One region of the Undibacterium sp. KW1 genome, then DNA from elsewhere that is predicted to be linked to it. Evidence: riboswitches for the same ligand, from Rfam matches in the RefSeq annotation. Region 1 holds a riboswitch; the other holds the start of a gene.
What was found. Region 1 has a riboswitch for cobalamin ahead of UNDKW_RS18505 (CoA-acylating methylmalonate-semialdehyde dehydrogenase). Riboswitches for the same ligand answer to the same signal wherever they lie in the genome.

Region 1 (7,494 bases):
GATTAAAATGATGAACTCTAGCTATGTTAATACGATCGTCAAAATCAGGAATTCTTCACCCACATCGGCGTCAACGCCGTCACCTGCGGCGGGCCAGATAACAAAGGTTCGACATCGACCAGATAAGCAGCATAACTGGCTGTCTGCAAAAATGCCTGTGAGGCTTCTGCGCTGCTGTATTGCTGAAACGCACAAATCACGTCCGGATCAGCATTGTCAAAGCAATAGAAATAGGCCAGGTGGCCAGGATTGGCCGCAACAGCCGGGGCCATATGTTTTCCCCAGAAAGCGCGCACTTCGTCGCGTTTTCCTGGCTGGGTTTTGTGTTTAATGATGACGGCAAAAGTGTTCATAGAGCTTTCAGTCCTGTGTTTGCATTAATTGCTTATATAAGGTACTCGCTAAAACTGTTGTGCTAAACCTCAGGAAGGACCACATATTTTCTAAATTCATTTTTCAGTGCCAATACATGAGCTGCAAATTGCGCTTCAGTATAGTTAACTTCATCCAGCCATTGCCAATAGCTGACAGTCAACTCTCCATCATCAATGCCTATTGCAACATCAGGGTTTTCGAGATCAAAGACCTGCAAAGCACATAATCTCAACCGGGGCATGCGCCTCTGAAGAGTTAGTAACGATGCCTTAGCAATTTTTCTGGCACAGACATCAAATGAGTTGTCTCGCCCATCAATTTCAACTATTTTTTCACTAACGACGACGATTTCCCCACCCTCTTCTTTTGCTCTTTCAAAGTAGTGCAAGAGCAGGTTTGTTTGTGCTATTTTCTTGTGCGTCAGCGAGAGTAACTTCAGTATCTGGGCAAGCTCTGCAATGATTTTTTCATGATCATCACTGGCAGCCAGCGTCAGGAGAGTTGCGGTATTTTTCAGTCTCATTATAAATTCTCGCTTAAGCGCACCAATCTGGCTGGAAGTAAAAGCTTTATTGAGGTTCAGGAGGAATCTGGTTCAAGGTGACAATTTTTCCTGCGCTATCCAGACCAAATACAACAGGTTCTCCACCAGACTGTATGTTTGCAATCAGATTTCTCTTCAAATAATTTGCCGATGCATAGTTGGGGTTCGCTTCTACATTCTTTATACCCATTTTATTCATCAACTCTATCGTCGCAGTCCAGCCATCGACCTTATACCAAATCGGTTCTTGGCCTAGCCGGGTTATATATTCATCTATTCCTAATTGAGAAAATAATTCAGCTTGCATAAGCCTGATTTTTTTTGCACTTTCATACTTGATTTGATTATTGGTTAGGAATTCCTTTTCACTTGAAGTCAAGGCATTGTCACCAGTCTTGGTCTTGGTAAGTAGAGCATCGTAATAAGCGATTCCTTCGCGAACATCTTTTTGTTCTATGCCTCCATGCCAGATTACCAGTGCTCCTCGCTCAATGATTTTTCTGTTTGCAGCGGGAAAAACATAGTTTGCACATGCAGACATGCACAGGGTCCGGACTCTTAAATCCAGGCCGTGCTCACGAACCCAGTGCGCTAATTTCAAAGCAGAAAAAACATCTCCCCCAGGCGAAAAAATGATCATGCTTTTCGCCTGGGTATCTTTATTCTTCTCAAGGAAATCATTAACGGACTTTGCATTTATTTGACCAACAAAGATAAGGTCGCTTCCTGAAGAATTTTCAGTTACTGCAACATCAGAAGCTGCCCGGGCTTCAAACACCAGGCACCATGACAACAAGACACAAGTAAAAAGCAGCTTCATTCAGGTCTCCAATTGATCAATGTCAAAATAGCAAAACCTATTTTATCTTCATCTTGAATTTTTTTCACCAATTAACGTTTACGTTAACGTCAATTCTTGTGCTATTCTAAAAATAACAGGTGCGCGGCCCAATCTCTTGGGCTGTGTTAAACGGGAAAGTGGTTGTCCTGAACCATGTCGCCAGCAGGTGGCAGTCTGGGTTCAGGGCGCTAAGCCCCTGCTGCCTCCGCAACGGTAGGCAAGTGCGGTTACATCATCCACGCCACTGGTCATGCATGACTGGGAAGGCGATGTAACAAGACTTGCAAGCCCGGATACCGGCCTGTTGATCGCTGAGAAAAACATTGCGGAAGGCGGTGTTTGGGATATGGCATGGCGCGCCTGATGGCGGGCGAGTGCCTGTCTTCAATACTGTTCTTTCTCTGTTTTTCCAAGGTCTGGTCACGTACGGAAGGTGCGTGGCGGGTGTGCGTCCTCACGGCGTATGCCCATGGTCAGGATGGTTGCTGCGGAAGGTTTCTGCTTGCAGTAGTCATCCTGTTTTCAGGCATCAGTGCGGCTGTTGTTGCGGGTCAAACCCGCCGTCTGTCCGTGCGCAATCAGGAAGGTTCAGGAAAGCATCATGTCTACTCTTACCCAGGCTCCCAACGTCAAACTGCTGATCAACGGCGAACTGATAGACTCCAAATCCACGCAATGGCGCAATGTGATCAACCCGGCCACGCAACAGGTGCTGGCCCATGTTCCGTTTGCCACGCCAGATGAAATGCAGGCTGCAGTTGATGCTGCCAAGGCTGCATTCAAGACCTGGCGCAAGACAGCGATAGGCACACGCGCCCGCATCTTTTTAAAATACCAGCAACTGATACGTGAAAACATGGCCGAGCTGGCCGCATTGCTGACAGCCGAACAAGGCAAGACCCTGGCCGATGCTGAAGGCGATATCTTCCGTGGTTTGGAGGTGGTTGAGCATGCCGCCAATATCGGCAACCTGCAAATGGGCGAAATCGCCAACAACGTTGCCAGCGGCGTTGATACCTATACCCTGAACCAGCCGCTCGGTGTGTGCGCTGGTATTACCCCTTTCAACTTCCCTGCGATGATACCGCTGTGGATGTTCCCTATGGCGATTGCCTGCGGCAATACCTTCATCCTGAAACCGTCCGAGCAAGACCCCATGGTCACCATGCGTCTGGCTGAACTGGCCATGCAGGCTGGCATACCGCCTGGCGTGCTGAATGTGGTGCATGGTGGTGAAGACATCGTCAATGCGATTTGCGACCACCCTGATATCAAGGCCGTGTCTTTCGTCGGCTCCACCCGCGTAGGTACACATGTGTATAACCGCGCGACACTGGCTGGCAAACGTGCGCAGTGCATGATGGGTGCCAAGAACCACGCCATCGTCCTGCCCGATGCGCACAAGGAACAAACCCTCAACAATCTCGCCGGTGCGGCCTTTGGTGCGGCTGGCCAGCGTTGCATGGCGCTGTCTGTGGTGATACTCGTTGGTGAAGCCAATCAGTGGGTGCCAGAATTGCTGGACCGTGCACGCAGCCTGAAAATCAATGCCGGTGCAGAAGCGGGCACAGATATCGGCCCGGTCATTTCCTGCACCGCCAAAGAGCGGGTAGAAAGCCTGATTGCGCAAGGCGTGGCCGAAGGCGCCAACCTGGTGCTGGATGGTCGCAAGCCGCAGGTCGCTGGCTATGAGCACGGCAATTTCGTCGGGCCGACTGTCTTCACCGGCGTCAAACCTGGCATGCGCATTTATGAAGAAGAAATTTTTGGCCCGGTGCTGTGCATCATGCAGGCCGATACGCTGGCAGACGCCATCGCCATCATCAATGCCAACCCTAACGGCAATGGCACGGCATTGTTCACCCAGTCTGGCGCTGCCGCTCGTACCTTTGAAGAAGATATCGATGTAGGCCAGATCGGCATCAACGTACCTATCCCTGTGCCTGTGCCGCTGTTTTCTTTCACCGGTTCGCGTGCATCCAAACTCGGCGACCTGGGCCCCTACGGCAAACAAGTCATACAGTTTTATACCCAGACCAAGACCATCACGGCACGCTGGTTTGATGACAGTGTCAGCGCTGGCAAGGTGAATACGACCATCTCACTCAAGTAAGGGAAGGCATCCTAGCTCCGGTAGTTGGACAAGTGCAAGTGTGCATTTTTTCAGTTTCCTGGCTAGGCGTGACGACGACGCAGACTAGCGTCTGCTAGGAGGAACAACAACGGCAGGGAGCTGGAAAAGTGTGCAATTGCACTTGTAGCGCTCTCCGCATGCTAAATCTTAACGAAAGTGAGCAATGGTAAATACACGACTTCAATCATTGACTGCTAATAGCGGTCAACTACCGGGGCTAGGATGATATGGACTTCGATCTTAGTGAAGACCAGCGCGCCTACCAGCAATCTGCCCGCAGCTTCGCCGCCCATGAAATGGCGGCGCAAGCCGCTCATTGGGATGCCACTTCCCACTTCCCGCTGGACGTGATTGCCCACGCCGGGGAGTTGGGATTTTGCGGGCTGTATGTGCCAGAAGAACTGGGCGGGCTGGGCCTGACGCGGCTGGATGCAGCCATCATTTTTGAAGAGCTGGCACGCGCCTGCCCTTCCACCACGGCTTACATCACGATACACAACATGGCGAGCTGGATGATTGCCAACTGGGCCACGCCAGAAGTGCAGCAGGAATGGGTGCCCAGGCTGGCAGCAGGCAAAAAGCTGGCCTCTTACTGCCTGACCGAGGCGGGTGCAGGTTCTGACGCGGCCTCGCTGCGCACCACCGCCCTGCTCGATGGTGACAGCTATGTCCTGAATGGCAGCAAGGCTTTTATCTCCGGAGCGGGCGCGACCAATATGCTGGTGGTGATGGCGCGCAGCGGTGGCGATGGTGCGGGTGGCATATCGGCCTTTGCGGTACCGGCTGACTTGCCGGGCATCAGCTATGGCAAGAAAGAAGACAAGATGGGCTGGAACAGCCAGCCCACCCGCACTGTCAATTTTGATCAGGTGCGGGTGCCGCGCAGCCATTTGCTGGGTGAAGAAGGCGAAGGCTTCCGCATCGCCATGCGCGGGCTCGATGGTGGCCGCATCAACATCGCCACCTGCTCCATCGGCGCGGCGCAATCTGCCCTGAACAGTGCGCACAACTACATGAACGAGCGCATGCAGTTCCAGAAAAAACTGTCTGATTTTCAAGTGCTGCAATTCAAGCTGGCCGACATGCAAACTGAACTTGTCGCAGGCCGCCAGATGGTGCGTCTGGCTGCGAGCAAGCTCGACAGCAAGGCCGACAATGCCTCAGTGTATTGCGCCATGGCCAAGCGCCTGGCGACTGACACAGGCTTTGCCGTCTGCAATGAAGCCCTGCAAATCCATGGCGGTTACGGCTATATACGCGAATACCCGCTGGAGCGCTTCCTGCGTGATGTCAGGGTGCACCAGATACTCGAAGGCACGAATGAAATCATGCGCGTCATCGTCGCCCGCCACATGCTAAACCAACCCGCAAGCGAGGAATTTTTATGAGTAAATATGCTAACTACACCAATCTGCAATGCGAAATCATCGGCCACACTGCCCTGGTGACCCTGGCCAACCCGCCCGCCAATACCTGGACGGCAGCGGGTTTGCAGGCATTGACGCAACTCGTCAATGACCTCAATGCTGATGCAGATATCTATAGCCTCGTCATCACAGGCTCAGGCCAGAAATTCTTTTCAGCAGGCGCAGACTTGAAGCTGTTTGCCGACGGCGACAAGGCCGTGGCGCTCGACATGGCACGCCGCTTTGGCGAAGCATTTGAAACCCTGAGCCGCTTTCGTGGTGTTTCCATCGCTGCGATCAATGGCTATGCCATGGGCGGTGGCCTGGAGTGCGCGCTGGCTTGCGATTTGCGCATTGCCGAAACCCAGGCGCAAATGGCCTTGCCAGAAGCCGCAGTCGGCTTGCTGCCCTGCGCTGGCGGCACGCAAAACTTGGCCTGGCTGGTAGGTGAAGGCTGGGCCAAGCGCCTGATCTTGTGCGGTGAACGTGTCGATGCTGCCACTGCCCTGCGCATAGGCTTGGTAGAAGAAGTCGTCGCCACCGGCGGTGCACTCGAACACGCACTGGCGCTGGCCAAACAGGTAGGCAAGCAAAGCCCCAGCAGCGTCAAGGCATGCAAGCAACTCATACAAGGCGCACGCCAGCAACCGATGAACACTGTGCTGCCACAAGAACGCGAAGCCTTCCTGGCCCTGTTTGATACTGCCGATCAAAAAGAAGGGGTCACCGCTTTCCTGGAAAAACGTCCGCCAGTATGGAGGAATGCATGAGCGACTCCCCTGTCCTGTTCCACACCCTGCCTGCTGCCAACGGCATGCAACTAGGCGTGGCCACCCTCAATTCAGAAAAAACCCTGAATGCCCTGTCCAAAGAGATGGTGCAATTACTGGGCAAGCAATTGCAAGTCTGGGATGAAGATGACAGCATTGCCATGGTAGTCTTGCAGGCCGCTAGCGAGAAGGCATTTTGCGCAGGTGGTGATTTGCAAAACCTGTACGCCAGCATGCGCGAGCATCATACCTCCGACAAAAAAGACGACTTGCTCGGCAATGCCTATGCGCTGGATTTTTTTGAGCAGGAATACCGCCTCGACTATCAAATTCATACTTACCGCAAACCCATATTATGCTGGGGTCACGGCATCGTCATGGGTGGCGGCATAGGCTTGATGGCCGGTGCCAGCCACCGCGTCGTCACGGAAAAATCCCGCCTCGCCATGCCAGAGATTGCCATAGGTTTGTTCCCCGATGTAGGCGGCACCTGGTTTTTGAACCGCATGCCGGGCAAGCTGGGTTTATTCCTGGCGTTGACGGGTGCGAACATCAATGCCAGCGACGCCGTGTTTGTAAAGCTGGCCGACCTGCAATTGCCGCATGAGAGGAAGGCAGAACTGCTGGCTCGCCTGCAAGCCTGCGAATGGAGCAAGCAGGCAGAACACAATAAGCTGAGTAATCACCTGCGCCTGAGCCATATCCTGCATGAGCAGCAACGCAATGCCAACGTGATCAGCAGCGTTGGGCCTTTGCGCCAGCATTTTGACCTCATCAATCAATTATGCAGCGCTGCTGACCTGAGCACCATCATCAGCAATATCTGCCAGCTTGATGCGAGCGTATTGAACGACGACGTGTGGCTGCAAAAAGCCGTCGCCAGCCTGCAAAAAGGCAGCCCGACCTCTGCCTGGCTGGCGCATGCCTTGCAGGAAAGAGGCAAACATCTGTCGCTGGCAGAAATTTTCCGCATAGAGTTAGTCGCAGCACTCGCCTGCACGCAAGGCCATGATTTTGCGGAAGGGATACGTGCCTTGATTGTGGATAAGGACCAGAAACCGCAATGGTTGCCTGGTAGTTTGGATGCATTGCAGCCGCAAGATGGTGAGCGTTACTTTGCGCATCTCTGGGCGGCAGAGCGGCATCCTTTGCGGGATTTGGGTGCGAGTGAAAACATCCAAAAGAGAGCCGCGTAAGTATGGAGTGAAGCAGAGCTCTGTAGGTTGGGCTACGGTTTACCAGCCCAACACTCAGCTTCGCAATGACGTACGTCGTGTTTCAACCGCAAAGTGTTGGGCTGATGAAGCGTAGCCCAACCTACGAGAAACGCCCACCAAGCCAAACAAAGAACACGTAAAACAAGGAGATAAACCACCATGTCAAACCAATCCAAAATCGCCTTCATCGGCCTCGGCAACATGGGC
Region 2 (7,494 bases), 2.1 Mb from region 1:
GACACCAGCCAGATGAACAGGCCCAAAATCACGCAATCCCATGGCAAGCGCACCTACAGTCTGCGCCATGGCAGAGGCATCAAGCACGGCCACGACAGGTACGCCAAAGGCGCGCGCCAGATCAGCCGTTGAGGGGTTGCCGTCATACAGACCCATGACGCCTTCGATGAGAATGACATCGGCATCCAGCGCAGCGCGTGCCAGCATACCTTCAGAACCTGCCTGCCCTACCATCCACAAATCCAGTGAATGTACGGGAGAGCCGCAAGCACGTTCCAGCATCATGGGGTCGATAAAATCCGGCCCGGTTTTAAATACGCGTACTGTCTTGCCGAGTTTGACGAGTTTGCGGGCCAGTGCTGCGGTAGTCGTGGTTTTACCCTGACCAGATGCGATGGCCGATATCAGTACGACCTTGGCACTGGGCCTTACCATTCCACGCCCGCCTGTGCCACGATGCCTTCTTTGAAGGCATGTTTGATGACGTTCATTTCTGTGACGGTATCGGCAATCGCAATAATCTCTGGCAATGCACCACGACCGGTGACGGCCACGTGCTGCATTTCCGGCCTGCCATCGAGATCATCAATGACCATCTGCAAATCCAGGTAATGATATTTGAGGGCGATATTGAGTTCGTCCAGTACGACCAGGCCTATGCTTGGGTCATTAAGAAAGCGTTTTGCCTGTTCCCACGCAACTGCGGCTTTTTCCATATCACGTTCGCGGTTCTGGGTGACCCAGGTATAACCTTCGCCCATGGCATGGAATTCGACTTCATCAGGAAAACGGCGCAAGAAAATTTCTTCTCCTGTCGACATTGCGCCCTTGATGAACTGCACCACGCCTACCTTCATGCCATGCCCCATAGCACGCATGACCATGCCAAAGGCGCTGGAACTTTTACCCTTACCATTGCCGGTATGTACCAGCAAGACACCGGTCTTGCGCTGGGCTTTTTCTATCTTTTCATCCATCATCGCTTTCTTGCGCTGCATGCGGCGTTCATGACGGGTGTTGATGTTATCGGTTTCGGTATCTGGCTTGGGAGGCAATGCACTTGTCATGGTGGTAGTTTCTCGTGTGTTTAGTTTTGCGGCAGGAAGATGGTTTGCCCGCCATGGGTGAAGCGTTCTATTGGGTGTCCCAGACAGAGACTGAGTTGGGATGCACTGAATATGTCATCTGCAGGCCCGGCTTGCCAGTTGCCATCGCCCATCAGCAACAGAGCATGGGTGGCAATGCGATAAGCCATATTGAGGTCATGGCTGACCATGACGACGGCCTTGTTTTGCTGTGCATCTGCTTTACTGCACAAGCGGGCAAACAATTGCATGACGCTGACCTGGTGTCCAAGATCAAGCGCACTCGCCGGTTCATCCAGCAACATCCATTTGGCATCCTGGGCCAGCAAGGCGGCAATCGCGACGCGCTGTCTTTCACCGCCAGACAGGCTGCGCACATCGCGGTCTGCCATATCGGCGACATCCATTTCACGCAAGGAAGCCATGGCAAGATCCATGTCGTCATTGTTTTCCCAGTAATGCGCATTCTGGTAAGGATGACGGGCGCTAAGTACCGTATCCAGTGCAGAATAACCAAAGGCATCCACCCTGCCCTGCGGCAAGAAAGAACGCGCACGCGCAAGCGCTGTCAATGACCAGTCTGGCAGCGGTTTGTCACGCAGGCAAATCTGCCCGCTTTCTATGGGACGCAAACCAGCCAGTGTACGCAGCAAGGTGCTTTTGCCAGCACCATTGCGGCCTATGATGCACCAGCATTCACCTGGCTGTATTTGCCAGTTGAGTTCACGCACCAGTACGCGCTTGCCTACCGATAAATTCAGGTTGCGGATATCCATCAGCGCCTCCGCAACTGATGCAATTGCAGCAGGAACATCGGCACGCCTACCAGGGCAGTAATGACGCCCACTGGCAACTGCTGTGGCGCGACCACGGTACGAGCCACTGTATCTGCCAACACCAGGAAACAGCCGCCAGCCAGGGTCGCAGCAGGTGCCAGCAAACGGTGATCCGGCCCCCAGGCAAAGCGGCAGATATGCGGCATGATGAGACCAACAAAACCTATGCTGCCTGCATTGCTGACCGCACTCGCCGTCAGCAATGCAGAGCATAAAAACAGCAGTTGCCGCAAACGACCAATATTGACACCCAGGGTGCTTGCATTGTCGGCATACATGGCTGCGACATTGATGGAACGCGCATTGCGCATGACGAACATTAATATGGCACCAAGTATCAACCAGGGCAGATAACGTGACTGGGTATTCGACAGATCACCTATCATCCAGAACACCATGCCGCGCAAACGACTGTCTGGCGCGATCGACAGCATGAGAGTGATGATGGCACCGCAACCGGTAGCGACGATGACGCCGGTCAGCAACAGGATAGGTGCACTGCCATCGGTACTACCCGCACCACGCAAGTCGCGGTAAGCCAGGCCGAACAATAACAGCGCCACAGTAATTGCACCGGCAAAGGCCGCCACATCGACCAGCCAGAATGCACCGAAAAACAAGATGGTCGCCAGCGCGCCGACAGATGCGCCACCGGATATACCGAGCACATAAGGATCAGCCAGCGGATTGCGTAATAGCGCCTGCATCATGACGCCAGCCAGTGCCAGTGTGGCACCGGTCACAAAACCAGTCAGCGCACGTCCCAGGCGCAAATCAAGCAGGCTGCCAGGCAGGGTTGTTGGTGGACCACGCAGCAATTCCAGCAAGGCTTGCCATAATTCAGCAAAGCTCAGGGACACTGAACCGCAGACGCAGGCAATCAATATGCTGCCTACAGCGGCGGCGAATAGAATAGGGAGAACCAGCCCGGCACGTTGAGCGACCGCCATCCTGGGGGATTGCTTGCGCTGTCGTGCAGAAAAAAAAGACGCTATCATTAGTCTGGTCCAAAGGTAAAACAGGTTTTGATGTGCAGCATCTTTTAAAAACCAGACCTGCACATCAGCTTATCAGCTTGCTGATGTGATGGGCGATGCAGCCATATCCGCCACATCGCATCACATCAATGCCAGACTTATTTAAAGCCGTAGCTCACGCCAACAAATACATTGGAACCGGCTGTTGCATAGCCTCTTGCCAGTTCATAGTCCTTGTTCAGGGCATTATTCCAGCGTGCCAGCACCGTTGTATTTTTTGCGATTTCATAGCGAGCATACAGGTTCAGCAACTGATAGGAAGCAAGAGTTCTGCTGTTAGCAGCATCATCAAAACGCTCTCCAGAGAAGATTATTTCCACACCAATTTTTGCGCTAGGCAAAGCATATTCTGCGGCAAAAGTACCATGCTGTTTGGAGCGGCGTGCCAGGCGTTTGCCTGTTGTGTCATCTTTAGGATTCTGGAAGTCAATGGAACCACGCAATGTCAAGTCAGCAAAGCGTGTACTACCACCTATACTCAAACCAGACAATGTCGCTTTATTGACGTTGCGCGCGCAACCAAAAGTATAACCTGCTGGACAATCTGCAGAACCAGCAGAAATCAACAGATCAGTTGCCTTGTTTTGATAGTACACCGCACTTAACTGAGTATCACCTTGCTCAAAATACGCACCGATTTCTGCATTCTTTGCTTTTTCCGGTTTGTTGGTGGCAACACCATAATTAGGGTAATACAATTCATTGAAAGTAGGCGCTCTGAAGCTGGTGCCATAACTGGCATTGACGCGCAGAGCATCAGTGAAACGATAGCCGTAAGCTATGCTGCCAGTCGTATTGGAGCCGTATTGCGAGCTACGGTCATTACGTATGCTGGCACTGGCCAGATGAGCGTCTTGCTTGAACACATAAGATGCAGCAAAAGAGTTAGTCGTCCGCTTGCCATTCAGAGCCAAAGTAGGTGTATCGACGTTTTCTTCCCGTGTTTCTGCAATAACTTGCAATGTGTCTTTACCGATGCGAATGTCATTTTGGATGCTCAGACTATCCTGCACCGTGCTAATCTGGCTGTAGCTATACTTTGTGCTGGTAACAGATTCTGTTGCCCCTTTGTCAGTAGCTTTGGCTACTTGCAGAGAAGCTGTCCAATTATCAGTAAACTTGCCACGACCAAATACGGCAATAGTTTCCAATGTCGAAATTGAACGGTCTTCACGATTTAAGCCGGAATCATATTGTGCATTATTACGGCTGTGCAAAATACTCGCGCCGAGTTCATAACCCTTGCTGATCTCCCATACCATACGGCCATTAAAACTATCCAGTTTGTAGCCGTCTTTGTCAGGGTTATAGCCAAAATCCGCTGTTGGCTTGGTCGCAGAAAACCCCTCGCTCTCTTCGTGGCCAGCATTCAAGCTGAGACTGAGATTATTGGCCACAGAACCAAAGATACCCGCCTGCAATTTACGCGTGCCATAGCTACCCAAACCAGCCGACACGGTAGGAGAGAGAACACCAGTACCTTTTTTGGTGAATATCTGAATAACACCACCCATGGCATCAGCACCATACAGGCTTGACAGTGGGCCATACACGACTTCAATACGGTCTATCTGTGACAATGGAATGGAAGACCAGGTAGCACCGCCGGTAGTGGAGGAACCGATGCGTACGCCATCAATCAACACCACGTTTTGCGCATTGTTACCACCGCGCATGAAGACGGAAGCTGTCGTGCCAGGGCCACCATTGCGGGCGATTTCTATGCCACGTTGCTGTTGCAAGAGATCAACAACAGAAGCAGCGCCGGATTTGGCAATGTCTTCCGCCGTGATAACGACGTTGTCAGCCAACACATCCTTGGCGGCCTGGGTCTGGCGACCAGCGGTAATCACCACGCTGGAAGCAGCGCCTAGAGCAGCAGTTTGTGCAAAAGCGAAGGTGGATGGGAATGCAGCAGCAATGGCCAGACTAATGGCAAGCGGTTTGAATACAGATGTCATGATATTTCAGAAAAAATAGAGCAAGTAACCGACGTCCCCGCAGGCTACTTTGAACAAAGCAATAAGGACAATTAGTCGTCAGCGACAGGGCCACGCAGGCAGCCTGTGCTGTCAGGATTTCACACCATGCCAATCAACGGCAATGCATGCGTTTCTGTTTAACGAAATTTCCCCGTCCGTATTGCTTCACTTATTCTGGCCGGTATCCGGGCTGACAAGTATCACCATCTGACCTTCCCATGCACTTAGCACAGTGGTATTGGAAAATGGCTGGCTGCGTATGAGCGACATAAGTCTTCTGAATTCGCAGCAACTTGTACACCGTTGCGGGGGCAGCACACTTTTGCAAGAGCTTAGTGTTTCCCGTTTAACCGCAGATATGAATATACCCGCGAGCACCAAAACCCCGCCATTCTATAGACAGATGGGGGTAGCCGCAAGTTTGGCAGGTTTAAAAACTGACGCAACTCAGTTTATTAACTTATTGAAAACAAAGCAGATTTGCTCCAAGCCGTGCCCGAATTCAACTCAAATGGGCGGTCTTGGATATCCACGCGGTCACCAGTTCAGTATGCAATTCGGACATTTCAGAGAGTTGTATGCCTACGTGATAGACCTCGCCACTGAGGATGGCATGCCTGATTGTGCCTTTGCAACTGACCTTGTAAATCTGGGATTCCTGAAAAATACCGGGAATCTCGATCAACATGGGGTAACTGCGTTGCGGTATCAGGTTTTCGGTCGTATGCAAGAGCACACCCTCGGCCGATATATTGACCAGCTTGGCGAGAACCAGTTTGCCGTCAGGCAATTTGACACCTGCGCGCCATGTCACGGTAATGCGTGGGGATTTCCTGAGTTCTATCATGCAATGACCATGGGAAACATGGATACCTGTCAGTCTTGCGTAAATACTATCTGCATTAAGTATGAAATACCAGTATTTCCTGATATTCACCAAAGGCAAGACTGCGGTTTTGTGCACAGACCAGCTCTGCCAGTTCCTCGGCCCCCATACCTGCCTGCCAGGCCAGCAACATGCGTATGACACCGGCGTGGGTAACAACAATGGCTTCAGGTATATTCAGTACACGCATATCATTTAGCCAGTTTATTACGCGTTGCGCCAGGTCTATGGCCGATTCAACACCGCCGGGCTTGTAGCTGGCGGGAGCTGCAGCCCAGACATCTATGTCGGTTCTTGGGATCACGTCCCAGGCTTGCATTTCCCATGCACCGAAATTGAGTTCTTGCAAACGCTCATCAAATACAGGTTCTGGGTGCAACAAGCTGGCCAGCCTGGCACAACGTTGCGAAGGGCTGGAAAATACTGGTAAGCCTGTTTGCAATTGACTGGACAATTGCTGCGCCAGTGAAACACAGTCGGCATCAAAGACATCAACATCTGTTTGCCCATAGCACAGACCTTCTGCTATTCGCGGTTTGGTGTGCCGGAGTATATGCAGGCGCATATCAGGCCACCTGAAAAGCCAGCAAACCCAGGTAGATAGCCACTTCTGCCACTTGCTGGGTAGCCCCCAGACAATCACCGGTAAAGCCGCCTATCCTGCGCCGGAACATACGCGCCATACGCCAGGTCAGCAATAACACCAGGCAAAGGGCCAACAGCAGCGAATACAATGGAAAAGGACAGAAGTACAGCAGCGCTGCGCCCGGTAAAAGCACCGTCAGACAGGCGACGAAAAATTCGCCATTACTCATCTCCTGTGCCAGCGGCTTGGCCTTGCCTTCATGCCGCGCATATTGCATGAGCCAGATCAGGCTGCATGAAGCCAGCCGCGAGAGGGGGTGTGCGAGCAGCAAGGCAGGTACCACTGCCGAGGCAGGCAAGCTGTTGAGTAAAGCCAGCTTCAGGGCCAGCATCAGTAAAATACCTATGGCACCATAGGCTCCGACGCGTGAATCCTTCATGATTTCCAAGACGCGCTCTGGCGTCATGCCACCGCCAAAGCCATCGCAGACATCAGCAAAGCCATCTTCATGAAAAGCGCCTGTCAGCAAGATGCCTGCAATAGTAGATAGCACCACGGCCACCGCATGTGGCCACAATTGCGCTGTGGCTGCATAGACACTTGCACACACTGCCCCCACAATCCAGCCTGTTGCCGGGAAATAGCGTGAAGACTGGCGCAACCAGTCAGGCTCAAACCCTACCCAGGCTGGTATGGGGATGCGGGTAAAGAACTGCAGGGCGATGAAGAATAAACGTAGTTGACGCAAGCCAGCTCCTGCAGTATGGGTAATCGCAGTATGGGTAATATCTAGTCGCCGCTCTTTTCGCTCACCTGCGCAGACGCAAAAGTCGCCATCTGGCTCAGAAAATTGACCGCAGCTTGCAGCATAGGATAAACCAGCGCTGCCCCCGTACCTTCACCGAGGCGCAGGTCGAGTTGCAGCACAGGCTTGACCTGCAATGCCTGCAACATGCGAGCATGGCCACTTTCGTCAGACTGATGTGAGAACACACAGTAATCGAGTATTGCCGGCTGCATCCTGGCTGCCACCAGCAAGGCGCTGGTCACGATGAAACCATCTATCAGCAAGACCATGCGAC

Region 2: linked by a shared signal. The riboswitch ahead of UNDKW_RS09055 (TonB-dependent receptor domain-containing protein) and the one ahead of UNDKW_RS18505 (CoA-acylating methylmalonate-semialdehyde dehydrogenase) in region 1 are both predicted to bind cobalamin.

Annotation. Positions count from the first base shown of each region.
Region 1 is NZ_AP018439.1:4,141,570-4,149,063, forward strand. Features, by position in the region: gene UNDKW_RS18490 (putative quinol monooxygenase) at 45-353, opposite strand; gene UNDKW_RS18495 (hypothetical protein) at 416-898, opposite strand; gene UNDKW_RS18500 (hypothetical protein) at 945-1,739, opposite strand; cobalamin riboswitch at 1,840-2,080, shown strand; gene UNDKW_RS18505 (CoA-acylating methylmalonate-semialdehyde dehydrogenase) at 2,362-3,873, shown strand; gene UNDKW_RS18510 (acyl-CoA dehydrogenase family protein) at 4,122-5,282, shown strand; gene UNDKW_RS18515 (enoyl-CoA hydratase) at 5,279-6,070, shown strand; gene UNDKW_RS18520 (enoyl-CoA hydratase/isomerase family protein) at 6,067-7,266, shown strand; gene mmsB (3-hydroxyisobutyrate dehydrogenase) at 7,447-7,494, shown strand, end outside.
Region 2 is NZ_AP018439.1:2,039,437-2,046,930, reverse strand. Features, by position in the region: gene UNDKW_RS09075 (cobyrinate a,c-diamide synthase) at 1-435, opposite strand, end outside; gene cobO (cob(I)yrinic acid a,c-diamide adenosyltransferase) at 429-1,067, opposite strand; gene UNDKW_RS09065 (ABC transporter ATP-binding protein) at 1,088-1,861, opposite strand; gene UNDKW_RS09060 (iron ABC transporter permease) at 1,861-2,871, opposite strand; gene UNDKW_RS09055 (TonB-dependent receptor domain-containing protein) at 3,057-4,919, opposite strand; cobalamin riboswitch at 5,099-5,337, opposite strand; gene UNDKW_RS09050 (PilZ domain-containing protein) at 5,443-5,787, opposite strand; gene UNDKW_RS09045 (histidine phosphatase family protein) at 5,843-6,391, opposite strand; gene UNDKW_RS09040 (adenosylcobinamide-GDP ribazoletransferase) at 6,393-7,160, opposite strand; gene cobT (nicotinate-nucleotide--dimethylbenzimidazole phosphoribosyltransferase) at 7,202-7,494, opposite strand, start outside.